Regions from separate parts of the Vibrio metoecus genome, predicted to be linked through region 2. Evidence: riboswitches for the same ligand, from Rfam matches in the RefSeq annotation. Region 2 holds a riboswitch; the other holds the start of a gene.
What was found. A riboswitch is a leader RNA that binds a small molecule or an ion and turns the genes downstream of it on or off. The one in region 2 is predicted to bind thiamine pyrophosphate.
Positions count from the first base shown of each region.

Region 1: another riboswitch for thiamine pyrophosphate. It lies ahead of thiD (bifunctional hydroxymethylpyrimidine kinase/phosphomethylpyrimidine kinase); the one in region 2 lies ahead of thiC (phosphomethylpyrimidine synthase ThiC).

Region 1 covers NZ_CP035686.1:1,443,451-1,458,848, forward strand. Annotated here, with positions in the region: gene queD (6-carboxytetrahydropterin synthase QueD) at 1-254, opposite strand, end outside; gene EPB59_RS06500 (methyl-accepting chemotaxis protein) at 567-2,198, shown strand; gene asnS (asparagine--tRNA ligase) at 2,344-3,744, shown strand; gene thiD (bifunctional hydroxymethylpyrimidine kinase/phosphomethylpyrimidine kinase) at 3,811-4,659, opposite strand; TPP riboswitch at 4,720-4,842, opposite strand; gene EPB59_RS06515 (sugar O-acetyltransferase) at 4,877-5,494, opposite strand; gene EPB59_RS06520 (amino acid aminotransferase) at 6,050-7,240, shown strand; gene EPB59_RS06525 (CBS domain-containing protein) at 7,445-9,334, shown strand; gene EPB59_RS06530 (3'-5' exonuclease) at 9,340-10,041, shown strand; gene EPB59_RS06535 (methyl-accepting chemotaxis protein) at 10,108-11,991, opposite strand; gene EPB59_RS06540 (glucan biosynthesis protein G) at 12,396-14,033, shown strand; gene mdoH (glucans biosynthesis glucosyltransferase MdoH) at 14,052-15,398, shown strand, end outside.
Region 2 covers NZ_CP035686.1:2,749,346-2,764,743, reverse strand. Annotated here, with positions in the region: gene EPB59_RS12610 (thiamine phosphate synthase) at 1-788, opposite strand, end outside; gene thiC (phosphomethylpyrimidine synthase ThiC) at 791-2,731, opposite strand; TPP riboswitch at 2,831-2,929, opposite strand; gene crcB (fluoride efflux transporter CrcB) at 2,982-3,362, opposite strand; tRNA gene EPB59_RS12595 (tRNA-Trp) at 3,588-3,664, opposite strand; tRNA gene EPB59_RS12590 (tRNA-Asp) at 3,696-3,772, opposite strand; rRNA gene rrf (5S ribosomal RNA) at 3,804-3,919, opposite strand; rRNA gene EPB59_RS12580 (23S ribosomal RNA) at 4,014-6,899, opposite strand; tRNA gene EPB59_RS12575 (tRNA-Ala) at 7,188-7,263, opposite strand; rRNA gene EPB59_RS12570 (16S ribosomal RNA) at 7,326-8,868, opposite strand; gene EPB59_RS12565 (hypothetical protein) at 9,028-9,168, opposite strand; gene EPB59_RS12560 (gamma carbonic anhydrase family protein) at 9,357-9,908, shown strand; gene EPB59_RS12555 (DUF1488 domain-containing protein) at 9,889-10,164, opposite strand; gene aroE (shikimate dehydrogenase) at 10,161-10,997, opposite strand; gene hemF (oxygen-dependent coproporphyrinogen oxidase) at 11,059-11,976, opposite strand; gene EPB59_RS12540 (L-threonylcarbamoyladenylate synthase) at 11,995-12,552, opposite strand; gene purE (5-(carboxyamino)imidazole ribonucleotide mutase) at 12,722-13,207, shown strand; gene EPB59_RS12530 (5-(carboxyamino)imidazole ribonucleotide synthase) at 13,211-14,344, shown strand; gene EPB59_RS12525 (DNA topoisomerase family protein) at 14,418-14,984, opposite strand; gene EPB59_RS12520 (DUF494 family protein) at 15,000-15,398, opposite strand, start outside.

The DNA.
Region 1 (15,398 bases), 1.3 Mb from region 2:
TCGCTAGTTGGGTTTTCTAACCCTTCAATATCATTCAGATAATAGTGATCAAGGCGATCATAAATCGGTTTGAATGCCGCTTTAATTTCAGCAAAATCAACCACCCAACCAGTATGAGGGTTCACTTCACCTTCAACGTACAGACGAACTAAGAAAGAGTGGCCGTGCAAGCGTCCACATTTATGTCCAGCAGGCACGTGCGGTAAGTGGTGGGCAGCCTCAAACATAAACTCTTTGTATAATTCTGTTTTCATCATCATTCTCGGGGCATTAAAAGAGCCGCAATACTAAGAAATCTCCCGCATTGAGACAAGGCTATTCAAAACATAATTCTGACCAACCTCTCCTCTCACGCAAATCGCCTAAAAACATTCCTGAACAATCAATGCACTAGGTGATAATCATCGGCTTAATAAGTTGAGCTATCACAAAAGAGTATGCGTCATCCCTCATATTTAAACTCACACTTTGGTTAAGGTCACACTAACAATTGGTCTACGTTTGTCACCTAGCGAATTAACGCTATATTTACATAAGTCGGGGTCACTTATAATTACAAAACTATCATGAACTCATCCATTCTTAGTAAATTGCTGCTGACATTAATTACCGTGTTTGCCTTAGTTTTGGCAGGCTCAACCTCCTACCAATATTGGCAGCAAAAAGATCTGATTCATTCCGTGCTAAGTGAGCAGCTACACGATAAGGCCAGTAACTACTTTGATAGTTTGAACATGATGATGCTCACTGGCACCATGGCACAAAAAGAGACGTTGCGGCAGAAAGCCTTGGCTCAAGATGGCATCGAACAAGTCCGAGTTATTCGGTCGGCAACTGTGAATAAACTTTATGGTTCAGGAATGCCAGAGCAAAAACCACAAGACTCCATCGATCAACGCGCTCTCGCCGGTGAAACCGTAATCGAACCTTATTCTGGCGATTGGGGGCAAGGTATTGTGGTTGCCTTACCGATGAAGTCGAGTGAAAATTATCGTGGAACGAACTGTGTGGCTTGTCATATGGCTCCGGAAGGTGAAGTGCTTGGCGTCATCCGCCTTGAGTTTAATCTTAGCCACTTAACCCAAATGGTGAATCATCGAACTCTAATCGGTATCGGAATTATGTCCGTGATTGCCCTATTTGGCTTTATGATCACACTCTACTTTATGCGTCGAATTATTGTGCTCCCACTGCAGAAAACCTCGTTTTTCATGTCAGATGTCAGTAAGAGTAAAGATCTGTCTCATCGCTTAGCCAATGACCGAAAAGATGAACTCGGGCAACTTGCCGTATCAATTAACTCTTTGATGGATACTGTTTCTGAGAGCTTGCAGCAAGTGCAAGACACTTCGCATTCTCTTGCCGATTCAGCAAGAAAATTGACTGATGTGGCACAAGTGACAGATCAGGCAGCCAATAATCAGCAAAAAGAAACCTCCGAAGTACAGCTCAATATTACCGACATGCAAGCCAAACAACAGCAAGTCGAATACGCCACCGAAGAAGCCTCTAAATTGGTTAATCACACCACCAGTATTGTCCAGCAAAGTGCCAAGCAAGCACACGCAGCCAGTGAAGATATCAAAAATCTGGTTGGCGATATTGAATCGGTTAAACAACGTATTGTGGAATTAAATAATCAAACAACCCAAGTTTCCTCCATCCTTGGTGTGATTAAAGGCATTGCCGAACAAACTAACCTACTGGCTCTGAATGCTGCCATTGAGGCCGCCCGCGCGGGCGAACAAGGCCGAGGCTTTGCCGTGGTAGCCGATGAAGTACGCCATTTAGCATCACGCACCGCTGAGGCGACAGGCAACATTGAGAACATCATTTCTGGCTTCCAACGTGATAGCCAAGCCTCCCTCACTTCCGTTGATACTGTGTGTTCTCACGCTCACCAACGTTCAACCGAGATTGAAGAACTCTCTAAAGTCATGACCAATGTGGTCGCTGAAATGCAGCAAGTGCTCAATCATGCGATGGGAATTCAAGAGCAAACCAAACGTACGACTGAAGTCAGCCATGAGATCCAAAGTAAAGTCGATGTGATCACTCATCATGCTGATGACACTTCCCATTCAGCGAGCGAAACGCGTGAAATCAGTGTCGATCTTGAACATTTATCGCAACAATTGGAGTCATTGCTCAACCAATTTACCTTGATTGAGAAGAATTCTGCGCGGAAACCACATTAAAGGTTGAAGCTGACAAATTGACAGGTAATATGTTCCGTTGAATCTGTAAAACTCTCTACAACCCAATGTTTCGTCTATTTTTTGCGCAACGATTGCTGCAAATGGCATTGGGGTGTCTTTTATCTCAACGGAGACTGTAATAAACATGACTTACGCGCCTGTAAATGACGTACTAAGCGGCAAGCTCGCAGTAGACAGTGAAGTCACTGTTCGCGGCTGGGTTCGCACACGTCGTGATTCCAAAGCTGGAATTTCGTTTCTTGCCATCTATGACGGCTCTTGTTTCAACCCGATTCAGGCCGTGGTTCCTAATAATCTGAATAATTACGACAATGAAATCCTGAAGCTAACGACAGGTTGCTCTGTTGAAGTAACGGGTACCATTGTTGAATCTCCAGCTTCTGGCCAAGCGTTTGAACTGGCTGCGACTGCGGTAAAAGTAGTTGGTTGGGTTGAAGATGCCGACACTTACCCAATGGCGAAAACACGTCACTCTATTGAATATCTGCGTGAAGTGGCTCACTTGCGTCCACGTACTAACGTGATCGGTGCCGTAGCACGCGTTCGTAACTGCTTGGCACAAGCCATTCACCGCTTCTACCACGAGCAAGGTTACTTCTGGGTTTCTGCGCCACTGATCACTGCTTCTGATGCAGAAGGTGCGGGTGAAATGTTCCGCGTATCAACGCTAGATATGGAAAACCTGCCACGCACTGAGGCAGGTAAAGTGGATTACAACCAAGACTTCTTTGGTAAAGAAACCTTCCTGACCGTATCAGGCCAGCTCAACGCGGAAGCGTATGCTTGTGCAATCAGCAAAGTGTACACTTTCGGCCCAACGTTCCGTGCTGAGAACTCAAACACTAGCCGTCATTTGGCGGAGTTCTGGATGGTTGAACCTGAAGTCGCGTTCGCGGATCTAAACACCGTAGCAAAACTGGCTGAAGATATGCTGAAATATGTGTTCAAAGCCGTACTGGCAGAGCGTCGTGACGATCTTGAGTTCTTTAACGATCGTATCAACAACGAAGTGATCGCCCGCCTTGAAAAGTTTGTAGATTCAGACTTCGCACAAGTGGATTACACCGATGCGATCGAAATTCTGAAAAACTGTGGCAAAACGTTTGAGTTCCCAGTTGAGTGGGGTATCGACTTGGCTTCTGAGCACGAGCGCTTCCTCGCAGAGGAACATTTCAAAGCGCCAGTGATCGTGAAGAACTATCCAAAAGACATCAAAGCCTTCTACATGCGTATGAACGAAGATGGCAAAACCGTTGCGGCGATGGACGTATTAGCTCCGGGCATTGGTGAAATCATCGGTGGTTCACAACGTGAAGAGCGTTTGGACGTTCTGGATGCACGTATGCGTGAATTCGGTATCGATCCTGAGCACATGGATTGGTATCGCGATCTGCGCCGTTACGGCACAGTTCCACATGCAGGCTTCGGTCTAGGCTTCGAGCGTCTCGTGTCTTACGTAACTGGTATGGGTAACGTACGTGACGTGATCCCGTTCCCACGCACCCCACGCAGCGCGAGTTTCTAATTCCGCTCTGTTGAATGTAAAAACCGTCTCAAGCGAGACGGTTTTTTTTATACCTCAAGCTCACTCTTATTGGCTTTTCTGCTGGCTTTTAGCCATTTGCAGTAGATAAAAATGGTGTACTGGCCCATAACCTTGACCAATTTTCAGTTGATCAGCATGCCAGATCGCCTGATGAATATAGTGCTTAGCTTTCTCGACAGCGTCTTTCAACACATGACCTTGAGCGAGATAGGAAGCAATTGCCGATGAGAGTGTACAGCCCGTGCCATGTGTGTTCTTGGTAGCAATTCGTGGCGCGCGGAAATGGTGGATATTATCAACCTCGATAAGCAGATCATCACTGTCCATTTGCTGATGATTATGCCCTCCTTTGAGCAAAACAGCTTGGGTATCTAACTGACGTAGTGCAGCAATGCCCTGCTGTGGATTGTGTTGCCATTCCTGCTCTGTCATTCCAACTAAAACCGCTGCTTCCGGTAAATTAGGCGTGATTATGCTAGCAAGCGGTAACAGCGCATTTTTTAGGGTGACAACGGCATCTTCTGCGAGTAGATGATGTCCGCTAGTCGAGATCATCACCGGATCGAGCACAATCCATTTAGGTTGATATTGACGCAATTTCTTGGCAACCAGAGCGATGATTGGGGCATCTGCCAACATACCAATTTTTACCGCCAATACCGGAATATCACAGAAAATAGCATCTAATTGCTGTTCAAGAATGTCTAAAGGCAGAGGATAAACGGCAGAAACACCCAGCGTATTTTGCGCCGTAATCGCAGTAATGGCAGAACAAGCATAACTGCCGGTTGCAGATATGGCTTTGATATCGGCTTGAATCCCCGCACCGCCACCACTGTCTGATCCAGCAATGGTGAGCACTATAGGGGTAGGATTTGAAGAGATTAGTGGCATAAAGGCTCCTGTGAAAAACAGGAACTGATCCCAAACCGCAGATGAATGGCGAAACAATACGAGCTGTTGAGGATAGTTCCCTACGTCAGTCCTAACTGAATCAGGTTCAACGGGTCTCGCTACGCGATCTCAGCCTTCGATTCGCACTCTTTCATGCGCTCTCAGGCTCCCCGACTATGAGCTGCATCTTAACAGCATTTAATGCGGTGGACAGCGATTATTTATCACTTTCAATAAAGTCGAGATCACGCCACATTTCATCTAATTCCGCTTCAGACGGCATTTCACTGTGCTCAATTTGGCGAATCACTCGGCACGGGTTCCCCACGGCAACACAATCCGGCGGTATGTCTTTGGTTACTACACTTCCAGCTCCAATCACACTACGCGCACCAATGGTAACGCCATCAAGCACGATCGCGCCCGCGCCAAGCCACACGTTATCTTCAATCACAATCGGGTTGCCAGCCGCAATCGGTAACACACGCTGCGCGAGATCCAGTGGATGCCCGACGGTACTGATCACCACATTTGGCCCCATCTGTACATATTCTCCAATCGTCACAGGAGCAATATCGAGAATAGTGACGTTAGTGTTTAAGAAGCCACCACACTTGAAATGAATGTTATGGCCTAAATCGCAGAAAAACGGAGGCACAATCGTCACATCGTTTGCCGCACCCAAGAGCGAATTTAATATCGCTTGCCGTTCAGCATGCTGGGCTGGGCGCGTATGGTTAAAATCATACAGTTTCTCTTTGACCTGCGTTTGATAGGTTATCAAATCTCGGTTTATGGGTAACTGAACTGAAAAATCCTTTAAGTCGCGACTCATGGGCTTCCTTATTTCTGTGCAACACTCTGACCATAAACACTCACCTCTAATTGGCAAACTTCGTTGCATAAAGGTTGAGAGTGAAATAACACAATCCATTCGTTCAGCATAAAAAATCCAGAACTCTCACTCTCGCAAGATCGGACAGTCATTATTCTCCTGCAGTTATTGAGGCCTGTCTGGCTATTGAAGAAATATCTACCGCTATCGTTGCCCATTTTAAAGGCTAAGGTCTGAGTGATATTGCGTGCTACGAGTAGCAAACCCACTCGGCTGAAAATTTCATACGTAATAATCCCAACACACGCTGAATTTTCCCCTTCCCTGTCATCTGGTCAGTCTAAAGGCAAACCACCGGCACCGCCCTAAGCTGAAAAGCTTGGGCCATTTACATCACAAAATGACCTGCTATTCCCAATTCCTCAGCCAAGTAAAAATTTTTCGATATTTTCTTTCAGGTACTGTTGTCACAAGAATTCGAGGAAGGTATAAATACGATAAATTTAATGAGTTCAATCATTCCTTCCCACCCCTAACTTGACATGGATGTGCTTTATGTTCGAAAAAGTCGTTGCCGCCCCCGCAGACCCAATACTTGGTTTAACTGAAGAGTTCAAAAAAGATCCCCGTACCGACAAAATTAACCTCGGTGTTGGTATTTATAAGAATGAAGCGGGAGAAACCCCTGTTCTTGCTACCGTAAAGAAAGCAGAGGCAGCCTTACTTGAATCAGAGAAAACCAAATCTTATCTCACGATTGAAGGAACTGCAGAGTACGGTTTAGCAGTACAAAAACTGTTGTTCGGCGCGAATTCTGACATAGTGACTCAAAAACTAGCGAAAACGGCACAAGCTCCTGGTGGTACAGGTGCTCTGCGTGTCGCTGGTGAATTTATTAAACGTCAATTAGGTGATGTGAAGGTTTGGATCAGCAACCCAACATGGGCGAACCACCACGGTGTGTTCAACGCGGCAGGTTTAGAAACAACGCAATACGCTTACTACGATGCCGAAGCCAAAGACAAAAACTTTGCTGCTATGTTGGCGGATTTAGAGCAAGCAGCGAAAGGTGATGTGGTACTTCTGCACGGATGTTGTCACAACCCAACAGGCATCGACCCAACGGAGCAAGAATGGGAAGTGTTGGCAAAGTTAGTTGCCGATAAAGGTCTTCTGCCTCTGTTTGACTTTGCCTACCAAGGCTTTGCAACGGGTGTGGAAGACGATGCGGCAGGTCTACGTACTTTTGCTAAATACAATTCTGAAATTTTGGTTGCCAGCTCATTTTCAAAGAACTTTGGTCTGTACAACGAGCGTGTAGGTGCTTTCACTCTGGTTGCACCTTCAACAGAGGTTGCAGAAACGGCGTTCTCACAAGTTAAAGCGATTATCCGCTCTATCTACTCAAACCCACCCGCTCACGGCGCCGCAGTGGTCACTTATATTCTCAATAACCCTGCGCTACGTGCTGAATGGGAAGCTGAAGTGGCTGAAATGCGTGAACGTATTCAAGAGATGCGCGTACTGTTCGTCAACACATTGAAAGAAGTGGGTGTAGACGCAGACTTTAGCTTTATCGAGCGCCAAAATGGCATGTTCTCTTTCTCTGGTCTAAATAAAGAACAAGTCGCTCGTTTGAAATCAGAGTTGGGTATCTACATTGTAGGCTCGGGCCGCATCAGCGTTGCCGGCATGACAAAATCAAACATGCTGCCACTGTGCAAAGGCATTGCTGCGGTGATGTAATTTCGCCACCCGTGCTCATTCTAAAAACCGGCTGAAATAGCCGGTTTTTTTGTTTTGGGTGTTACCTTTTGTTGTACCTATCTTTATAAACTCCCAAACAATCCATCCCTCCGATTAGACCTCACGCAGTAAAGTGAGGTAGCATGGTCAACCCAAACCGCCAAAAACATCGCTCAACGGATGTTTGTAACGAGAGGAGCCCTCATGGACGCCGAGTTAATCGAGATTCAACAGTTTCTGCAACAGCATCCCCCTTTTGATGCCCTACCTTCTAACCTGTTACCCAACATCGCTCAACAGATTGAAATTGCCTATTTTCGTAAAGACACGCCAATTATCGGACACAAACAAGCCATTAGTGATTTGTATTTGATTCGTAGTGGTGCAGTCGAAGTCTATCGCCGTCATGGCGAGCTTTATAACCGACTGACAGAAGGCAGTTTATTTGGACAAATGGGGCTATTGACTCGCAACCAAGTTTCCTTCGCGGTCTCGGCGATTGAAGATACCTTGCTGTATTGCATTCCAGAGGCCCTCTTTCACCAGTTGCATGAAGAGTTCGACAGCTTCGCCGATTTCGTTGAGGTCGAACAATCGGTGCGTTTACGCCAAACGGTTAAGAAACAAAAAGAGCAAAACGATCTCATCACCAGCAAAGTCAAGCGGTTATTAACTCACCCAGCCCCAACCATAGATAAAAATGCTTCGATCCAGCAAGCTGCGTTACGCATGGCAAATGAAAATGTTTCGGCGTTACTGATCTTAGATAATCAGATCCTGCATGATGAAGAAGATGACTCCACACCAGTCGTCGGCATTATTACTGAGCGAGATCTCTGTCGCCGTGTTTTAGCGCAAGGTATCGATATCACTCAAGCAGTCAGTCAAGTCATGACCTATGAGGTCATCTCACTTGATCACAATGCCTACGTTTATGAAGCCATGCTCACCATGCTGCGCAATAATGTGCATCATCTTCCGGTGCTGAGAGAGAAACAGCCGATAGGCATCATCGATATGACCGATATCGTACGCCATGAATCGCAAAACTCTTTGCTCTTGGTGAGCCGTATCTATCAGCAAACCAGTATTGATGAATTAGCCCAGCTCGCGAGTGAGGTGAAAGCGAGTTTTGTACGCCTCGTCAATGAGGATGCAAATTCCCACATGATTGGCACCGCGATGTCGACGATTGGCCGCGCTTTCACACAACGCATTATTGAACTTGGTGAAGCGGAGCTAGGCGAAGCGCCGCTGCAATACTGTTTTGTAGCATTTGGTTCCATGGGTCGGGATGAACAGCTTATTGTGACCGATCAAGATAATGCATTGATTCTGGACGATCGCTACAACGCTCAACAACATGGTGCTTATTTCGCCCAATTGGCTGAATGGGTGTGTCATGGATTAGATCGGTGCGGCTATCCGCTTTGCGATGGCGACATCATGGCCAGTAATCCCAAATGGCGTATGACACGCAAAGAGTGGGAGAACTGTTTTGCAGATTGGATTGATAACCCGAATCCCCAAGCCCTGCTTAATGCCTCTATTTTTTTCGATCTGGATGGCGTATATGGTCGCACCAAGTGGGCAGAACAGTTATCCAGCTTCATTGTACGGCGCGCAAGGCGTAATCAGCGCTTTTTGGCCTGTTTAGCGCGCAATGCCCTTAACCGCACTCCACCCTTAGGATTTTTCAAAAACTTTGTGATGGAAAAAGATGGTCGCCACAATAACTCGATCAATTTGAAACGTCGAGGGACAGCACCGTTGGCAGATTTAATCCGTGTACATGCACTCGCCGCAGGATCACGAGCAAAAAACTCTTTTGAACGGCTGGATGATGTGATTGATGCAGGATTGCTGCCCCAAGGCAAAGGTAAAGATCTGCGTGATGCATTGGAATTTATTGCGATGGTGCGCATACGTCATCAAGCGGTAGATGTAGAGCAAGAGAGAGAAGCCGATAACAGCATCGAGCCAGAAAATCTCTCCGACTTTGAACGGCGGAACTTAAAAGATGCGTTTCAAATCCTCAGTAACGGGCAAAATTACCTCAAGTACCGTTATCAGGCTAACCAACACTTTAAGTAAGTACGATGTTTCAATCCGCGATTTATTGGCCAGCACGTTTGGCTCATTTAGCTAAACAGACCACACAGCCAGATCTGCAACACTATTATGCTCAACCCGTCGTCGAGGGCTCGACTCCAATTGCCGATTGCCCTCTCGTCGCACTCGACTTCGAGACCACAGGCTTAAACCCTCAGCAAGACGCTATCTTGAGTATTGGTTTAGTACCATTCACAACCTCTCGCATTGCACTTAAAGAAGCTCGTTATTGGTTGGTCAAGCCAACCCAACCTCTTGCTGAAGAATCGGTGGTAATCCATGGTATTACTCACTCGGAACTCAGCCGAGCACAAGCCCCTGCCGAGGTACTACGGGAATTAATCAGAGCACTACACGGAAAAATTGCCGTGGTACATTTTCGTCATATCGAACGAGAGTTTCTGCAGCAAGCCACATTACAACTCTGGGGAGAAGTGCTTGAGTTACCGCTGATCGATACTCTGGAAGTGGAACGCCATATACTGCAACAACAACGCTCATTTTGGCAACGTGTTACAGGGCGGCCCTTACCCTCCGTACGATTAGGACAATCTCGCATGCGCTATGGTCTTCCGTCCTATTCACCGCATCATGCGCTAACCGATGCCATCGCGACCGCAGAACTATTTCAAGCGCAATATACGCACCACATGCAACATGACACACAGATACAATCACTCTGGCTATAAATCGGATGTGTAATAAAAAGAAAAGGAGCGCAGAAGCACTCCTTTTGACTCTAGTCTATCTTCAACTTACAGTTTGAAGCGACGGATCTCTTGCTCAAGCTCATGTGACAATTCAGACAACTGTGTCGCTTGCTCAGCGGCAGAATGTGCTTCTTGCGCAAGATCGTTCGACACATCACGAATACCCACCGTATTGCGAGTAATCTCCGACGTTACCGACGCCTGTTCTTCTGCCGCAGACGCAATTTGTGTTGCCATATCGCTGATGCGCTCTACTGTTTTGTGGATTTGCTCCAAGCTGACCGATGCTTCATTCGCATCTGCAACGCTGGTGTCTGCCAAACGACGGCTATCATCCATAATGCCCACCGCTTTACCAGTGGTCGCTTGTAGCGTTTCGATCATTTGTTGAATTTCTTTAGTTGATGCGTGGGTGCGTTGGCTTAGTACACGAACCTCATCCGCAACGACAGCAAACCCACGACCTTGTTCACCGGCTCGTGCCGCTTCAATCGCCGCATTGAGAGCCAACAAGTTAGTTTGCTCAGCAATGTTTTGAATGGTCGACAGAATCGTGCTGATCTGGTGACCATGGGCTTCCAATTCTTGGATAACCTCAGTCGCGACTTGAACTTCTTCGGCCAATGACTGAATCGAACGCTGAGTTTGACTCACTTGACCACTGCCGTGCACACATGCCGTAACCGCTTCACCGGAATTTTGTGCCGTATGGTCAGCATTCCCAGCAATCTCCTGAGTGGCCGCCGCCATCTCATTGATCGCAGTAGCAACCATATTGATTTCATCTTGCTGTAAACGAATACGGCTACTGCGTTCTTCTGCTTGTGCCGCCGTGACTTTCGCTTGTTGCGCCAAGGCCGCAGAGACTTGGCTCAGCTTAAGTATCATCGTATGCATATTGCCTACAAAGGTATTAAAGTTGCTCGCCAGTTGCCCAACCTCATCATCACTACGTGGCTCTAAACGCTGGGTGAGATCCGCATCTCCCGACGCAATTTCTTGTAGAGCTTTAGATACACGACCTAAATCACGGAACAGGAAACTCACCAACCAAGAAACAATGGCAACCACAATCACAGTGATCAGCAGCGCTGTAGTAATAAGGCCAGTCAGTAATTCAGAATGTGCCGCGAACTCGGTCCGGGTGTCCATTTGAATCGCGAAGTACCAAGGAGTTTCTGGCACAGCAGCAAAGAAGAAGAATTTCTCTACTCCATTTAAGCTAAGCGACACTAGTTCACCTTGCTGAGCGGCACGCTCAATGGTTCGCATATCCAATGCTGAGGAGAGTGTTGTCACAGGTTTTAGCAAAAGGGATTTATCAGGATGCGCAAGGAAAGAACCGTCTTGACCATCGATCAACATTGTTTGAGCTTCTTTTCCTGCGTCCATGCTGATCACATCTGCAATTAGTTGATCAATCAACACATCTGCACCAACCACACCGTTCATGTTGCCATTTACGCGAATCGGCTCTGCGATAGTGACTAAAAGGGCCCCCGTAATGGCGTCACTGTAGGCCGTCGTAATAATCTGTTTTCCCGCACTTGCGGCATCTTTATACCAAGGGCGAGTACGTGGATCGTAATCCGCACGGTTACGTTCAGGGTGTGAACGGTACATTGCCCCTTGTGTGGTGCCATAGAAAATATCATCGAAGCCCCCCGCATTACGGGCCTGTTGTAAATAAGGTACAACGTCTTGCGCATCGATATGAGAATTAAATGCCGAACTGATCGATTTACGAATTGAAATCCAGTCAGAAATACCTTTTGCAGCGGTGGAAGAAATGGCGTCAGCGCGAGTGTATACCGCATTGCTGGTCTGCTGTTGCAGTTGACCGGCGGAAAGCCAAGTCAATGCCGTCGCCATCACCACCACTGCAGATAAACTTGCACCAATTAGTTTGTGTTTTAGTGTGAGTTTCATTATGTCAAACAATAGGTTGGAACCAAGGAACGGCGATAATAAACACTATTTGATTAACTCGCACTCGTTTTGTCATTTTTTCTCACAACTTATCACAGACCAAATTTAACCATTTATGTTATAAGGCTTTTAGTAACAAACTATTGACTGCTGCCAAATTTTTATCGCCACCATAGTGTGATTTTCATTCCAAAAACACATATAACTAAAGGATATAAGCTTATGAATAGAAAATATCTGATAAAGACAATTATCAACAACATATGTTGTGCATTTTTTTACAGTTCTGATATCTTTCGCGCTGAATGAGAATTGTGATGTCCTGCGATACCGTCCGGTAAGCAAAATTACAGTAAACTCTTGAGCAATCTTCGTATTCCACTTTGTTATCGGTTCATTTTTATATGATTCGTGTGTCCAGTGCCGTGCAACGCCACGCGCAAAAACTGATTGTACTTTTTTCCCTGTTGTTTGGGGCTTCTCTACTGATGTCTGATAATGGCTTTGCTACAGATATTAAAAACACAGAAACTTCTCCATCAGTGAATACTGAACCCGCTAAGCCCGTCAAAACTGGCGACACCAGAAGCGTGGTTCGCTTTGCAAAAACTGGGGCGTTTGATAACGACACGGTCGTTCGTCTTGCTCGCCAGTTAGCGAAAAAGCCTTATATTGCCTTAAAAGATCCGCTGCCAGAAAGCTTGGCTAACATCAGTTATGATGAGTACCGCGATATTCGTTTTAAACCCGAGAGCGCCGTGTGGAAAGCCGACGGTTTGCCTTACCAAATGCAGTTATTCCATCGTGGTTTCTTCTTCCAAGATCTGATTGAAATTGCCCTAGTTGAAGGAAACCAAGCGACCCACTTGAGTTATGACCCAAGTATGTTTAGTGCTGGCGAAGTGTTACAACAGAACCTACCTACCGAAGATATCGGTTATAGCGGTTTGCGTGTGCACTACCCTCTAAATAGCGCTTCTTATTTCGATGAATTGTTTGTCTTCCAAGGTGCGAGTTATTTCCGTGCACTAGGAAAAGGTAATGCCTACGGTCTTTCTGCTCGTGGTTTAGCGATTAAGACAGCCGATCCGGCAGGAGAAGAGTTCCCAATCTTCCGTGCATTTTGGGTAGAGAAACCCAATTACGACACGAACCTGATTGTGGTTCATGCACTGCTTGATAGCCCAAGTGTTTCTGGTGCTTACCGCTTCTCGATTCGTCCAGGACAAAACACTCGAATGGATGTCGAATCGGTCTTGTTCCCTCGTGTTGAAATTACAAAAGTAGGTCTCGCACCTGCAACCAGTATGTACATGCATTCTCCGAATGGTCGTCAACAAACCGATGATTTCCGCCCTTCCGTTCATGACTCTGATGGTTTACTGATGATTAACGGTCGCGGAGAGCGTTTATGGCGTCCACTGGCAAATCCTCGCACTCTTCAAGTCAGTGCTTTTATGGATAACTCTCCTCAAGGCTTTGGTTTAATGCAACGTGAGCGTGATTATGCCAACTACCAAGATTTGGAAGCGCATTACGAAAAACGTCCAAGCCTATGGGTTGAACCTGTGGGTAACTGGGGTGCGGGTGCCGTTGTATTGACTGAGATTCCAACTCAATCAGAAATTCATGACAACATCGTAGCTTTCTGGAAACCAGCCCAACCGCTCGCCGCTGGCAGTGAATATCGATTCTCTTATCACCTGAATTGGGGTGCGAAAGCTGAAGAGAATCCACAAGCAATCATTGTTAGCCGTACGGCAAGTGGGCGTGCAGATATCGCGAAACCGACGCCAAAACGTCTGTTTGTGATTGACTACCAAGTACAAGGTGACAAGCCAGCACAAATGCCAGAGCCTAAAGTTCGCACGAATGCCGGTGTGATTAACAATGTCGTTATTCGCGACAATCCAGCGACTAATGGCTATCGCCTGTCATTTGAATTTGATCCTGGTGAAGTAGAATTGGCTGAGTTACGTGCTGAGCTGACTTTACAAGATTCGCGTCCAGTAGAAACTTGGTTATACCGCTGGACCCTGTAGTAAGCTCTCGGATTTTTTATGACAAACCCTATGGTTGAACAAGGTGCCTCCCAGTTAATGGGAGGTGCTGCTATGCCGCCAGAACAACATGGTGAAATGCCAGAGCAAAACCTAAAACGACTTAGTGAAGGTTTTCCTCGCTCTCCTATTCAAGCGGATGGAGTAAAATCCAATCCGCTGCGCCGCGTGTTCGTTGTTGGCTTTGCGTTACTGCTCTCTGTTTTTGCAATCTTTGAAATGCGCGGTGTATTTTTAGTGGGTGGCTTAACCCCTATCGAGTATGCCGTGTTAGTCCTGTTTGCCATCAACTTCTGTTGGATCGCTCTGGCGTTTTCTAGCTCAATCGCGGGGTTTTTCGTTTTAACGAGCCGCAAAAAAGCCACTGTAATTGAACAACCTTTAACCACACGCACCGCGATCTTGATGCCAACTTACAACGAGTCACCCGATCGTGTTTTTGCCGCGGTTGAAACCATGGCCTTAGCGCTTACGAAAACAGAGCATGGTCATGCGTTTGACTGGTTTATTCTCAGTGATACCACCGATCCTGAAGTGGCCTTAGCCGAAGAACAAGCTTTCTGGTTACTGCGCCAACAAACCGCAGGCCAAGCCAAGGTGTACTACCGCCGCCGCCGTAAGAATATTGCGCGTAAAGCAGGTAACATCGCAGACTTCTGCCGCCGTTGGGGCTCAGCTTACGATCACCTATTGGTTTTGGATGCTGACAGTGTGATGCAACCAAGCACTATGATTTCGTTAGCTCAACGTATGCAAAGTGACCCAGATGCAGGCTTAATTCAAACCATTCCAGCGTTGATCAACGGTACAACTCTGATGGCTCGCGTGCAGCAATTTGCCGCACGAATTTATGGTCCTATCGTCGGAACAGGCTTAGCTTGGTGGGTGCAAAAAGAAGGCAACTTCTGGGGACATAATGCGATCATTCGCACTGAAGCCTTCATGAGTGCGGCCGGATTACCCCATTTATCTGGTCGTCCACCGTTTGGAGGGCATATTCTCAGCCACGATTTCGTTGAGGCTGCATTGATTCGTCGTGCTGGTTGGAGTGTCACCATTGCGGCGGATCTGAGCGGTTCATTTGAAGAGTGCCCACCGTCAATCATCGATTTGGCGGTACGCGATCGTCGTTGGTGTCAAGGTAACCTGCAACACAGTCGAATCATCGGTTCCAAAGGTCTACACTGGATTAGCCGCTTACATTTAACCACTGGCATTATGTCTTATCTCTCTTCGCCATTTTGGTTATTGCTGATCTTGTCTGGTTTGTTGCTCGCACTGCAAGCGCACTTTATTCGCCCAGAATATTTTACTGAACAATTCTCGCTCTTCCCAACATGGCCAGTA
Region 2 (15,398 bases):
GCATGGTACTTAATGGCCAGCTGCCAGTAATCGTTAATAAAGACTTGTGCGTCATATTCCCGCCCCAAACTGACTGCGCGAGAGATTTGCTCTTCCAAGTCTTGCCGTGATGGATCTTTAATACGCAATTGAACCGTGGTTACTCCAAGCTTCAATAGAAGTTCAATCCAAGCCACATCGTCTACTACAGGGTAGAGTGTAAATTTTGCCTTATCGATTGCAGGGAAAGCGACAACTTTAACGGAATGCGACGCTGTTTTGACTACAGGAAAATGCTGCCACTGTGTCGGCCATGTTTCACGTGAAACATACAGAGCTTGACTCATCGCGGCACGAGCAATACACAATGTATCCTCAAGAGGAAAATCCAGAGCTAACAGTGCTAACACCCAAGCAAGATGTTGATTATGCTGATAATTCAATGATGTATGAACAAATGGATAAGAGATCTGTTGTGGAGTGTTCGCCTTAGTAAGCCACTGATCTATTTGGAAATCACCGTCACGCGGATCGGGCAGCCCCACCTTCACCGTACAGTTGGCCTGATGTACTGGCTGCCCTGCTAAATACTGTATGTAATAATCTAAAGGTTCACTTGCGTTCTCTGGGGAGCACACATCACTGCCAATCACTAACGAACACCCACCGATTAATACAAAATATGGACTATCACCCACATCTAAGCTGATGTGTTGTATAGAAAATCCCTGCTTTTCAGCCAGAAACAACACTGATTGCACTCGGCCAGTGAATGCAGCCATGTGACGGGGAAAAACTAAGCGAGCCATCATCACTCCTCAGCTAATTCTTTAACTAATGGATGATAGAGCTCAGCCCCCGAGGCTAAAAACTCTTGAGATTTATCGTGCATTCCTTGTTGAGCCAATTGCTCCGGCATGGTCAATTCAATGACTGAAGTCTCTGAGGTTTGTTGATGATTAGCGTAATCTCTTACCTCTTGTGAAATCTTCATAGAACAGAATTTAGGGCCACACATAGAACAGAAATGGGCAACCTTACCCGACTCTTGCGGTAAAGTTTCATCATGGAAAGCACGAGCTGTTACCGGATCTAATGAAAGGTTGAATTGGTCTTCCCAACGGAATTCAAAACGCGCTTTTGATAATGCATTGTCGCGAATCTGAGCCCCTGGATGCCCTTTTGCTAAATCAGCAGCATGTGCAGCTAACTTGTACGTAATAAGGCCTGTTTTAACATCTTCTTTATTGGGTAATCCTAAGTGCTCTTTCGGCGTTACATAGCAGAGCATGGCACACCCAAACCAACCAATCATTGCCGCACCAATACCTGAGGTAATGTGATCATAACCAGGAGCGATATCGGTGGTTAATGGTCCAAGAGTATAGAAAGGAGCCTCATGGCAGTGTTTTAGCTGCTCATCCATATTCGCCTTAATCAAATGCATCGGCACATGTCCTGGGCCTTCAATCATGACCTGAACATCATATTCCCAAGCTATTTGGGTTAGCTCACCAAGGGTACGTAACTCAGCAAATTGTGCTTCATCGTTAGCATCAGCAATCGAGCCTGGACGAAGCCCATCTCCAAGAGATAGAGCCACATCATATTGCGCGCAAATCTCACAGATTTCACGAAAATGGGTATAAAGGAAATTCTCCTTATGGTGAGAAAGGCACCATTTAGCAATGATAGAACCACCGCGAGAAACAATCCCAGTCATGCGTTTTGCCGTCATCGGCACATAACGTAATAACAAACCGGCATGAATCGTAAAATAGTCCACACCTTGCTCGGCTTGCTCAAGCAAAGTGTCACGCATGACTTCCCAAGTGAGATTTTCAGCGATGCCATTCACTTTTTCTAATGCTTGATACATAGGTACAGTACCAATAGGGACAGGGCTATTGCGCAGAATCCATTCTCGTGTTTCGTGAATATTCCGCCCAGTAGAAAGATCCATGACCGTATCTGCACCCCAGCGAGTAGCCCACACCAGTTTCTCCACCTCCTCTTCGATAGATGAACTGACCGAAGAGTTACCAATATTTGCGTTCACCTTAACCAAGAAATTACGACCAATGATCATTGGCTCGGATTCAGGATGATTAATATTGCATGGGATAATGGCACGCCCTTCTGCAACCTCATTGCGTACGAATTCAGGGGTAATCAAATCAGGAAGGTGTGCTCCAAAATTCTGGCCTGCATGTTGCTGAGTTAAACTGGGGTCTTGATTTGATAGGCGACGAGAGTTTTCTCGAATCGCAACGAACTCCATTTCAGGTGTAACAATACCCTGTCTTGCGTAATGTAACTGAGTCACTCGACGCTGCTTTGCAGACCGTCGAATCCGAGGAAGATGCCCATAGCGCAGCTCATCAAGTGTCTCATCGGCCAATCGCTCACGAGCAAAATGAGAACTCATGCTAGATAGAATCTGGGTATCCTGACGCTCTTCAATCCATGACTCTCTCAGTTTAGGGAGTCCTGTATAGAGGTCTATATCATGCTCAGGATCAGTATAAACACCAGAGGTGTCGTAGACACAGATCGGCTCGTTAGGCTCAAAAATAGGTGCCTCTTTGCTACCACCGATCAAAGTATTACTGAGGGTTATTTCACGCACAGGCACACGAATATCCGTACGAGATCCTACAAGATATGTCTTTTGAGAGTTTGGATAGGGTTCAACTGAAAGAGTTTCTATAAAACGTTTAGCTTCCAGTCTTGCTTGCTTACGATTCGACATAGCATTTCCTTTTTAATAAGAGGGAGAAATGCTTGACGGAAAAATGCTATAAGAGGTGAGTCGACAGGTAAGATCGCTACTAAAAATAATAGGTCACCCAGAGAGTCTTCTCTTGTTCCCTTCGCAGGTATTAACCTGATCAGGTTCAACGGATCCCGAATAAACGGTCTCAGCCCAATGGCACTCCGACAAGTGGAAGCATTATAGATAAAGGTTATTGGTTAACCAAGTAAAATGACTGTTTCACTTATCAACTTTTTATTAACCAGTAGAACCCAAGCCAAGCAGCGGAAATACTCAAAATCACGTTGAGCAGCACATTCGCTCCCATTTTAAAAAAGGCTCCTTGTTGCATTAACAGCACATTATCCATTGAGAAAGTAGAGAATGTCGTCAATGCCCCCAGAAAACCGAGGCCAATCACTTGTTTCCACGGGTAAGGGCTTAACCACTCGTTTTCAACACAAGCAATCAAAACCCCCATAATGAATGAACCAACAACATTCACGGTGAGCGTTCCCACAGGGAAACCCCGGCCAAAAAGAGTAATGCACATTTCAGAGACTAAGAAGCGGGCACAAGCGCCAATCGCCCCACCCAAAGCAATAAACCCCAACATAGATAGCGGCATGCTTGTTCCTCCATTATTTAGAGAAGCTATTTTAAACATTCATAATGATAAAGTGCGATATTTCAGCGCAAGAATAGATTTAATTAAAAGAAGAAATATGGGAAGAAGGGAGGCATAGATGGTAAATAAGAAAAGTTACATACGTCACGTATCACGATGTTTGACTGGAATTTGTCAAAACACAGATAAAGAAAAACCTCAGCATTGCTGCTGAGGTTCAATATATGGCAGGGGTGGAGAGATTCGAACTCCCAACACGCGGATTTGGAATCCGCTGCTCTGCCAATTGGAGCTACACCCCTGTTGTTCTTGTGAGCCTAAGCTCTAAATAAGTGGCGGAGCGGACGGGACTCGAACCCGCGACCCCCGGCGTGACAGGCCGGTATTCTAACCAACTGAACTACCGCTCCGCATTGGTTAGCGCTTGGTGCTAAATTAAAAGCCTGGCGATGTTCTACTCTCACATGGGGAAACCCCACACTACCATCGACGCTGTTTCGTTTCACTTCTGAGTTCGGGATGGAATCAGGTGGGTCCAAAACGCTATGGTCGCCAAGCAAATTCTTAAAATTCGGAAAGCTGTTTTCGTTCTCACACACATTCTTATGCGCTTAGCTTATTGAGTCCACTACAAAACCCCTTGGGTGTTGTATGGTTAAGCCTCACGGGCAATTAGTACAGGTTAGCTCAACGCCTCACAACGCTTACACACCCTGCCTATCAACGTTCTAGTCTCGAACAACCCTTTAGGATACTTAAAGTATCAGGGAAGACTCATCTCAGGGCTCGCTTCCCGCTTAGATGCTTTCAGCGGTTATCGATTCCGAACTTAGCTACCGGGCAATGCGTCTGGCGACACAACCCGAACACCAGAGGTTCGTCCACTCCGGTCCTCTCGTACTAGGAGCAGCCCCCTTCAATCTTCCAACGCCCACGGCAGATAGGGACCGAACTGTCTCACGACGTTCTAAACCCAGCTCGCGTACCACTTTAAATGGCGAACAGCCATACCCTTGGGACCGACTTCAGCCCCAGGATGTGATGAGCCGACATCGAGGTGCCAAACACCGCCGTCGATATGAACTCTTGGGCGGTATCAGCCTGTTATCCCCGGAGTACCTTTTATCCGTTGAGCGATGGCCCTTCCATACAGAACCACCGGATCACTATGACCTGCTTTCGCACCTGCTCGAACCGTCATTCTCGCAGTTAAGCGGGCTTATGCCATTGCACTAACCTCACGATGTCCAACCGTGATTAGCCCACCTTCGTGCTCCTCCGTTACTCTTTGGGAGGAGACCGCCCCAGTCAAACTACCCACCAGGCACTGTCCTCAACCCAGATAATGGGTCTAAGTTAGAACATCAAACATACAAGGGTGGTATTTCAAGGACGGCTCCAACGCAACTAGCGTCACGTCTTCATAGCCTCCCACCTATCCTACACATGTAGGTTCAATGTTCAGTGCCAAGCTGTAGTAAAGGTTCACGGGGTCTTTCCGTCTAGCCGCGGGTACACTGCATCTTCACAGCGATTTCAATTTCACTGAGTCTCGGGTGGAGACAGCGTGGCCATCATTACGCCATTCGTGCAGGTCGGAACTTACCCGACAAGGAATTTCGCTACCTTAGGACCGTTATAGTTACGGCCGCCGTTTACCGGGGCTTCGATCAAGAGCTTCGCTTACGCTAACCCCATCAATTAACCTTCCGGCACCGGGCAGGCGTCACACCGTATACGTCATCTTGCGATTTTGCACAGTGCTGTGTTTTTAATAAACAGTTGCAGCCACCTGGTATCTGCGACTCTCGTCAGCTCCATCCGCGAGGGACTTCACCATCAAGAGCGTACCTTCTCCCGAAGTTACGGTACCATTTTGCCTAGTTCCTTCACCCGAGTTCTCTCAAGCGCCTTGGTATTCTCTACCCGACCACCTGTGTCGGTTTGGGGTACGATTCCATCAAATCTGAAGCTTAGAGGCTTTTCCTGGAAGCATGGCATCAATGACTTCACTACCGTAGTAGCTCGACGTCGTGTCTCAGCCTTAGAAAGAGCCGGATTTACCTAACTCTTAAGCCTACGCACTTGAACCAGGACAACCGTCGCCTGGCCCACCTAGCCTTCTCCGTCCCCCCATCGCAATTTGATTGAGTACGGGAATATTAACCCGTTTCCCATCGACTACGCTTTTCAGCCTCGCCTTAGGGGTCGACTCACCCTGCCCCGATTAACGTTGGACAGGAACCCTTGGTCTTCCGGCGGGGAGGTTTTTCACCCCCCTTGTCGTTACTCATGTCAGCATTCGCACTTCTGATACCTCCAGCAAACCTTACGATTCACCTTCAACGGCTTACAGAACGCTCCCCTACCCAATGTCCAAAGGACATTGCCGCAGCTTCGGTGTATTGCTTAGCCCCGTTACATCTTCCGCGCAGGCCGACTCGACTAGTGAGCTATTACGCTTTCTTTAAATGATGGCTGCTTCTAAGCCAACATCCTAGCTGTCTGAGCCTTCCCACATCGTTTCCCACTTAGCAATACTTTGGGACCTTAGCTGGCGGTCTGGGTTGTTTCCCTCTCCACGACGGACGTTAGCACCCGCCGTGTGTCTCCCGGATAGTACTTACTGGTATTCGGAGTTTGCAAAGGGTTGGTAAGTCGGGATGACCCCCTAGCCTTAACAGTGCTCTACCCCCAGTAGTATTCGTCCGAGGCGCTACCTAAATAGCTTTCGGGGAGAACCAGCTATCTCCGAGTTTGATTGGCCTTTCACCCCTAGCCACAAGTCATCCGCTAATTTTTCAACATTAGTCGGTTCGGTCCTCCAGTTGATGTTACTCAACCTTCAACCTGCCCATGGCTAGATCACCCGGTTTCGGGTCTATATCCAGAGACTGAGCGCCCAGTTAAGACTCGCTTTCGCTACGGCTCCCCTATACGGTTAACCTTGCCACTGAATATAAGTCGCTGACCCATTATACAAAAGGTACGCAGTCACACCACGAAGGTGCTCCTACTGCTTGTACGTACACGGTTTCAGGTTCTATTTCACTCCCCTCACAGGGGTTCTTTTCGCCTTTCCCTCACGGTACTGGTTCACTATCGGTCAGTCAGGAGTATTTAGCCTTGGAGGATGGTCCCCCCATATTCAGACAGGATATCACGTGTCCCGCCCTACTCGATTTCACGCTCGATGAAGCGTCGGTTACGGGGCTATCACCCTGTATCGCCAAGCTTTCCAGCTTGTTCACCTACTTCACCGAGTGCTTAAGGGCTAATCCAGGTTCGCTCGCCGCTACTACCGGAATCTCGGTTGATTTCTTCTCCTCGGGGTACTTAGATGTTTCAGTTCCCCGGTTTGCTCTGTTAACCTATGTATTCAGTTAACAGTAACTGCTTATGCAGTTGGGTTTCCCCATTCGGAAATCGCAGACTCAAACGGCTCTTACTGCCTTATCTGCGCTTATCGCAAGTTAGTACGTCCTTCATCGCCTCTGACTGCCCAGGCATCCACCGTGTACGCTTAGTCACTTAACCATACAACCCGAAGGAGTTTCGGGTTGTTGTTTAAACAACCTAAGTTGTCTCGCGTTTAATTTACATGAGTGCGAGACAGATTTTGCCGGACTCAAATTTTGAACAAGACCGAAGTCTTATTCGATACCAAGCACACTTGAATGTGTTGTTGGTGTTTATCTTTCGATAAACATTGAGAACTTTACAAACAACAATAATTTGTTGTTTTGTCAGCTTTCCAAATTGTTAAAGAGCAAGATTTTCTGATGAAAACCATTTTTAAACATTCTCAGCGAAAACGCTTAAAGATGGTGGAGCTATGCGGGATCGAACCGCAGACCTCTTGCATGCCATGCAAGCGCTCTCCCAGCTGAGCTATAGCCCCACTTAATGCTCAAATCTAAACCGAATCAATCTGTGTGGACACTCATCACGATAACCATCGTGTAAGGAGGTGATCCAGCGCCAGGTTCCCCTAGCGCTACCTTGTTACGACTTCACCCCAGTCATGAACCACAAAGTGGCAAGCGTCCTCCCGAAGGTTAAACTACCTGCTTCTTTTGCAGCCCACTCCCATGGTGTGACGGGCGGTGTGTACAAGGCCCGGGAACGTATTCACCGCAACATTCTGATTTGCGATTACTAGCGATTCCGACTTCATGGAGTCGAGTTGCAGACTCCAATCCGGACTACGACGTACTTTGTGAGATTCGCTCCACCTCGCGGTATCGCTGCCCTCTGTATACGCCATTGTAGCACGTGTGTAGCCCTACTCGTAAGGGCCATGATGACTTGACGTCGTCCCCACCTTCCTCCGGTTTATCACCGGCAGTCTCCCTGGAGTTCCCACCATTACGTGCTGGCAAACAAGGATAAGGGTTGCGCTCGTTGCGGGACTTAACCCAACATTTCACAACACGAGCTGACGACAGCCATGCAGCACCTGTCTCAGAGTTCCCGAAGGCACTCCAGCGTCTCCGCTAGATTCTCTGGATGTCAAGAGTAGGTAAGGTTCTTCGCGTTGCATCGAATTAAACCACATGCTCCACCGCTTGTGCGGGCCCCCGTCAATTCATTTGAGTTTTAATCTTGCGACCGTACTCCCCAGGCGGTCTACTTAACGCGTTAGCTCCGAAAGCCACGACTCTAGGTCACAACCTCCAAGTAGACATCGTTTACGGCGTGGACTACCAGGGTATCTAATCCTGTTTGCTCCCCACGCTTTCGCATCTGAGTGTCAGTATCTGTCCAGGGGGCCGCCTTCGCCACCGGTATTCCTTCAGATCTCTACGCATTTCACCGCTACACCTGAAATTCTACCCCCCTCTACAGTACTCTAGCTTGTCAGTTTCAAATGCGATTCCTAGGTTGAGCCCAGGGCTTTCACATCTGACTTAACAAACCACCTGCATGCGCTTTACGCCCAGTAATTCCGATTAACGCTTGCACCCTCCGTATTACCGCGGCTGCTGGCACGGAGTTAGCCGGTGCTTCTTCTGTAGGTAACGTCAAATGATTAAGGTATTAGCTTAACCACCTTCCTCCCTACTGAAAGTACTTTACAACCCGAAGGCCTTCTTCATACACGCGGCATGGCTGCATCAGGCTTGCGCCCATTGTGCAATATTCCCCACTGCTGCCTCCCGTAGGAGTCTGGACCGTGTCTCAGTTCCAGTGTGGCTGATCATCCTCTCAGACCAGCTAGGGATCGTCGCCTTGGTGAGCCCTTACCTCACCAACTAGCTAATCCCACCTGGGCATATCCGGTAGCGCAAGGCCCGAAGGTCCCCTGCTTTGCTCTTACGAGGTTATGCGGTATTAGCCATCGTTTCCAATGGTTATCCCCCTCTACCGGGCAATTTCCCAGGCATTACTCACCCGTCCGCCGCTCGCCACCCAAGGAACAAGTTCCTCTGTGCTGCCGCTCGACTTGCATGTGTTAGGCCTGCCGCCAGCGTTCAATCTGAGCCATGATCAAACTCTTCAATTAAAAGTTTTTGAAGCTTTCGCTTCGGCTCAATGAATACTGATACTATCTTTCGATAGTGAATTGACTGTGCTGAATGATTGCTCATTCAAATGGCCACTCAGTTCATTGATAAATCTTTTTTTGATTATCATCAACGAGTGCCCACACAGATTGATTGGTTTATATTGTTAAAGAGCGTTCTTCTTGGCGGTCCGCTTCAGAAGAGGCGGCCATTTTAGCGAGATAAACTGTTGTGTCAAACACTTTTTTCAGTTTATTTTCGTTGGCGATTTCGCCACCTAAAACACCGAACTGAATCACTGCTAACGCTTGTTGCGTCTGCCGTGTCAGTGAGGGCGGATTATAGAGAAGCTAGTTATATTGGCAAGCACTTTTTAGAAGTTTTTTAAAGATTTCGGATACTTGGTGATGTTTTAGGCATAATTGGCTATTTGTTAATGATTAGGCCATCTACTATACCCACTACTCGCTTATAAAAAGGTGAAATCATGAGTTCAATTCGTAGCTATAAAGGCATTGCGCCAAAATTAGGGGAAAAGGTTTATGTGGATGCCAGCGCAGTCATCGTTGGAGACATTGAACTGGATGATGATGCAAGCATTTGGCCTTTAGTGGCAGCTCGTGGTGATGTGAACCACATTCGGATTGGGAAGCGCACTAACATTCAAGACGGCTCTGTATTACATGTCACCCACAAAAACGCTGAAAACCCGAATGGATATCCTCTACTGATAGGAGATGATGTGACGGTTGGGCATAAAGTCATGCTACATGGTTGCACTATTCATGATCGTGTATTAGTCGGTATGGGTTCTATCGTGTTGGACGGCGTCGTAATTGAAAGTGATGTGATGATTGGCGCGGGCAGTTTAGTGCCTCCTGGCAAGCAACTCGAAAGTGGCTTTCTTTATATAGGTAGCCCAGTCAAACAAGCACGCCCTCTCAATGAAAAAGAGCGCGCTTTTCTCTTAAAGTCTTCAAGTAACTACGTTCAGAGTAAAAATGACTATCTGAATGACGTTAAAACCGTTCGCGAGTGATCTCAATTTGACCTAGAGAGTTAAACATTTCGTCTTCAATCGCTTGTTCGGCGAGTTCCTCTAGGTCAAAACGCCATTCACTGAATACCATCATCACGTGTTGCGATTCTGCTAAGGCTTCGCCTGAGAGTTCTTGTAGAACTTGACGTGCCACAAGACATTCGATTAACGCTCCGTTTTGCTGAGCAAAAAATACGACGGCTTGTTTGCTCTCATCCCAATGCTGTAAGTCTGGAAACAGGATGGATTGGTTCATAGTGCCCCCTCAAGATTTTTACGCAGCTCGCGCAAAATTTGCTTGGTTCCCGGACGTAATCCTCGCCACAACATAAAACTTTCCGCAGCTTGCCCCACTAGCATACCTAAGCCATCAATCACCTGCGCACAGCCTTGTTGTAGGGCCCATTGGTTAAATACGGTGTGCCCTTTGCCATACATCATGTCATAGCAGACAGAGCGAGGTGAAAAAATCACAGGATCAAGCGCAGGAAGCTCACCATCTAGACTGGCTGAGGTCGAGTTAATGATCACATCATAGCTTTGAGTAATCTCTGTGAAAGGTTTGGCTATCACAGTACCGTAGGGTGCCAGTATCTCCGCCAATTGTTCGGCTTTAGATAACGTCCGATTGGTAATCGTAATCGAGGAGGGCTGTTGATCCAGCAGTGGTTTGAGCACACCACGCGCCGCACCACCTGCGCCAATCAACAAAATAGTCGCACCTTTCAGTTGCACTTGTTGAGCGAGCAGATCTTGTACCAAGCCTTCGCCATCAGTGTTGTCACCGAGTATTTCACCATCATCCAACTTTTTCAGCGTGTTCACCGCACCAGCCAACCGAGCGCGTTCCGTCAGTCGCCCAGCAAAACGATACGCATCTTCCTTGAAAGGCACCGTTACATTACAGCCTCGCCCACCTTGCGCAAAGAAGTGATTAGCCGCTTCGATAAACCCATCGACTGGCACGCATTGTGCGGTATAGGTCATGGGCTGTTGGGTTTGACGTGCAAACAGCGTATGAATAAAGGGGGATTTACTGTGGTTAATGGGATTACCAAAAACTACATACTGATCGATTTGAGAAGCCATATCTTTGCCTAAACAATCAAAAGGGTCACTTTCGCGACCCTATCACTCAGAACTTCAAGTGTCACCATTCACGCGGAACTAAAAACTCGCTCAATTGGGCTTCTGGGGTATCAGACTCAGGTTGATAAGCGTATTCCCAACGTGCTAGAGGCGGCATCGACATCAAAATTGACTCGGTACGACCACCGGTTTGCAGACCAAACAGCGTGCCGCGATCCAACACCAAATTAAATTCAACGTATCGACCACGGCGATAGAGTTGGAATTGGCGCTCGCGCTCTGTAAAGGGCGTGTTTTTGCGTTTTTCGACAATCGGCACATAAGCTTGGGTATAACCTTCACCGACCGCCTGCATATAGGCAAAACATTGCTCGAATGGCCATTCATTCAGATCATCAAAAAATAATCCGCCGATACCACGTGTTTCATTACGGTGCGGTAAATAGAAGTAGCGATCACACCATGCTTTATGCTCGTTATAGATTTCTGCACCAAAAGGTGCGCAGAGATTTTTCGCAGTTTGGTGCCAGAGCTGGCAATCCTCAACAAAGGGATAAAACGGCGTAAGGTCAAAACCACCACCAAACCACCAGATCGGATCTTCCCCCTCTTTTTCAGCAATAAAAAAGCGCACATTGGCATGAGAGGTCGGGACGTACGGGTTTTTCGGATGCATGACCAGAGAAACACCCATGGCTTCAAAGCGGCGACCTGCCAATTCTGGACGATGGACCGTCGCAGAGCCGGGCATCTGTTCACCAAATACATGGGAGAAGTTCACACCGCCTTGTTCGAAAACGGCGCCATCTCGCATCACTCGGGTACGGCCACCACCACCCAACTTTTCGCCCGGCTCACGTTGCCATGCATCTTCAATAAATTGCGCTTGACCATCTGTGGCTTCCAATTGTTGGCAAATCTTATCTTGTAGCTGCAGTAAAAAGTGCTTCACTGCTTGCTTATCTATGTTTGACTTCACGTTCTCTCCTGCGCAGGGTTATCCCTGTCTTAACACTTGTAAACTGCGTGCATCGCGAATTTCACTCGGGCCACAACGGCCACTGGTTTTGCCTTCCAACACGGCCTCAATTTGACTTCCTAACTGAGCCACCACTTCTTGCTGTGTGGTACAAGCGGGTTGTCCACTTAAGTTGGCACTGGTTGACGTTAATGGTTTGCCAAACGCCAAACACAATTTCTGGACTAACGGATGATTAGACACTCGCACCGCCACCGTATCAAACTGACCTCGTACCCAACTCGGGGTATGAATGCTTGCGGGCATCACCCAAGTCAACGGAGCGGGCCATGACGCTAATACCTGAGCCAACTGCTCTGCCGTAAGCTGGTTTTCATCGATATAGGGACGTAACTGCTCATAGTTTGCCGCAATCAAGATCACCCCTTTTTCAATCGGACGCTGCTTAATCGCAAGTAAACGCAGCATCGCGGCTTGGTTGTCCGGATCACAGCCTAAACCAAATACCCCTTCGGTGGGATAGGCAATCACACCGCCACTTTGCAGCACATGCACTGCTTGTTGCAGATTGTCCACTTTATCGACTCCTATATATCACTCAATAGCAGTGTACGAATAGTATGGCGATTGACCAGTCATTCTCACCACCAACAAAAAGCAAACGTTTGCTTGAGATAAAAATCCCCGTATAATGCGCCGCAACACGGGTTTATCAACCCAATTATTAACACTGAAGGAGTTTGAGATGACAGTCGGTATTATCATGGGTTCCAAATCAGACTGGCCAACCATGAAACACGCAGCAGAAATGCTTGACCAGTTTGGTGTCGCTTATGAAACCAAAGTGGTTTCGGCACATCGTACTCCTCATCTGCTGGCCGATTACGCCTCAAGCGCCAAAGAACGTGGTTTACAAGTGATCATCGCCGGTGCTGGCGGTGCAGCGCATCTGCCGGGAATGACGGCAGCGTTTACAAGCCTGCCTGTTTTAGGTGTACCCGTTCAATCACGTGCTCTGTCTGGCCTCGACTCCTTATACTCAATTGTGCAGATGCCAAAAGGTATTGCAGTGGGTACTTTAGCGATTGGAGAAGCTGGTGCCGCGAATGCAGGATTACTAGCCGCGCAAATCATCGGCATTCACAACCCAGAAGTGATGAGCAAGGTAGAAGCCTTCCGCGCTAAGCAAACCCAGTCCGTGTTAGACAACCCAAATCCTGCGGAGGAGTAACGGATGCGTGTTTTAGTTCTGGGTGCTGGTCAGCTGGCGCGCATGATGTCGCTAGCGGGAGCACCACTCAATATTGAGACAATTGCCTTTGATGTCGGTAGCGAAAACATTGTTCATCCCTTAACCCAAACCGTGCTCGGCCATGGATTGGAGCAAGCGATTGAGCAAGCTGACGTTATCACCGCGGAGTTTGAACACATTCCCCATCCGATCCTCGATCTCTGTGCACGCAGTGGCAAGCTTTACCCAAGCGCTGAAGCCATCAAAGCCGGTGGCGATCGTCGTTTAGAAAAAGCGTTGCTGGATCGCGCCCAAGTGGCGAATGCACGTTATTCGATTATCCGCAGTCGAGATGATCTGAGCGCTGCAATCGCTGAGATTGGATTGCCTATGGTGCTGAAAAGTGCGCTAGGTGGCTATGACGGCAAAGGTCAATGGCGTTTAAAAGAGCAAACTCAGCTCGATAATATCTGGAGTGAGTTAGCACAGTATCTAGAGGCAAATCCTGAACAAGCGATTGTGGCCGAAGAGTTTGTGGCTTTTGACCGAGAGGTTTCGCTGGTTGGTGCTCGTAACTTAGCGGGTGACGTGGTGGTTTATCCCTTGGCAGAAAATGTCCATACCCAAGGTGTACTCAGCCTTTCAACAGCGATTGATGCACCAGCTCTGCAAAGCCAAGCAGAAACGATGTTTAAAGCGGTGGCTGAGCAGCTCAATTATGTCGGCGTATTAGCGCTGGAATTTTTTGAAGTGCAAGGCAAGTTACTGGTCAATGAAATCGCACCACGAGTACACAATTCAGGTCACTGGACTCAACAAGGCGCTGAAACCTGCCAATTCGAAAATCACTTACGCGCGGTATGTGGTTTGCCACTGGGTAGCACCAAACTGGTTCGTGAAACCGCAATGATCAATATCCTTGGTGAAGACCAACTCCCCTCTGCCGTGTTGGCGATGGAAGGCTGCCACGTACATTGGTACGGCAAGGCCAAACGCCCAGGACGCAAGATGGGGCATATCAATGTGACCGCCGATTACAGTGGAGAGTTGCAACGCAAACTATGCCAATTAGCGACCGTGTTAGATGAGAAGGCTTTTCCTGCCGTACACGCAGTAGCCAATCAGATTCAAGATTAATAAACACATCTCATGATGTAATAAAGCCGCGTCTAACGCGGCTTTAACTTTGTATGCGATGAGCATGATGAAGCTAGCATTCCTGAATATGTCCACATTGACGATTGGCGCATTGATAACGGAGACCTGCCGCGCTATTTTTCTCAACCATCACCGTAAAGCCACACATGGCACAAGTCTGAGCAATCGGCTTAACGTTGAGCGCAAATTTGCATTTAGGGTAAGCATCACAAGCATAAAATAGCTTGCCGAAGCGAGACTTTCGTTCGATGAGATGACCTTTACCACATTCAGGGCAAGTAATATCCGGAGAGCTTTCCGCTTGATTAGGCGAATCCATCGACTCGATATGATGGCACTGCGGATAATGGCTACAACCAATAAACATCCCGTAACGACCTTGGCGTAGCACCAGCTCATGTCCACACTCAGGACAAGGCACACCTAACTCTTTGATGATATGGCCATCATTTTGATGCAAAGGCTTAATGTAGTCACAACCCGGATACGCAGTACAGCCTAAAAAAGGCCCGTGTTTACCGTGGCGCAGTTGTAATTCTGCGCCACACTGGGGGCAAGGTGAAGATTGCAGCGCATGTTCATGGGCGGCAAACAGTTGTGGGTCGATTTTACTGCTCATAGACAAGTCACTAGCTTAATGCAAAATGCCTTGCTCTTTGCTATACAGCAGTTCTTCCATCACTGTGTAAGCATTTTCATTGCCCGGCACATTGAACAACACCATCAGGATGATCCATTTCAGGTCATCTAGCTCAAACTCATCGGTTTCTAACCCCATGACACGATCGATCACCATCTCGCGCGTTTCCGGAGTCAGCACATTGATATGTTCGAGAAACAACAAAAAACCGCGCGATTCGAGATCAAGTCGCTCAATTTCTTCCGGTGCATAAATTCGCATCGAAGTTGAAGCGCTTTTCGCAATCGCGGTTTGCGCATCGGTCTGTTGCAAAGCCGCTAAATCTTCCAACCAGTGAAGGGCTTTGTAGATGTCTTTTTGGTGAAACCCAGCACGCAGCAATTCATCTTCCAG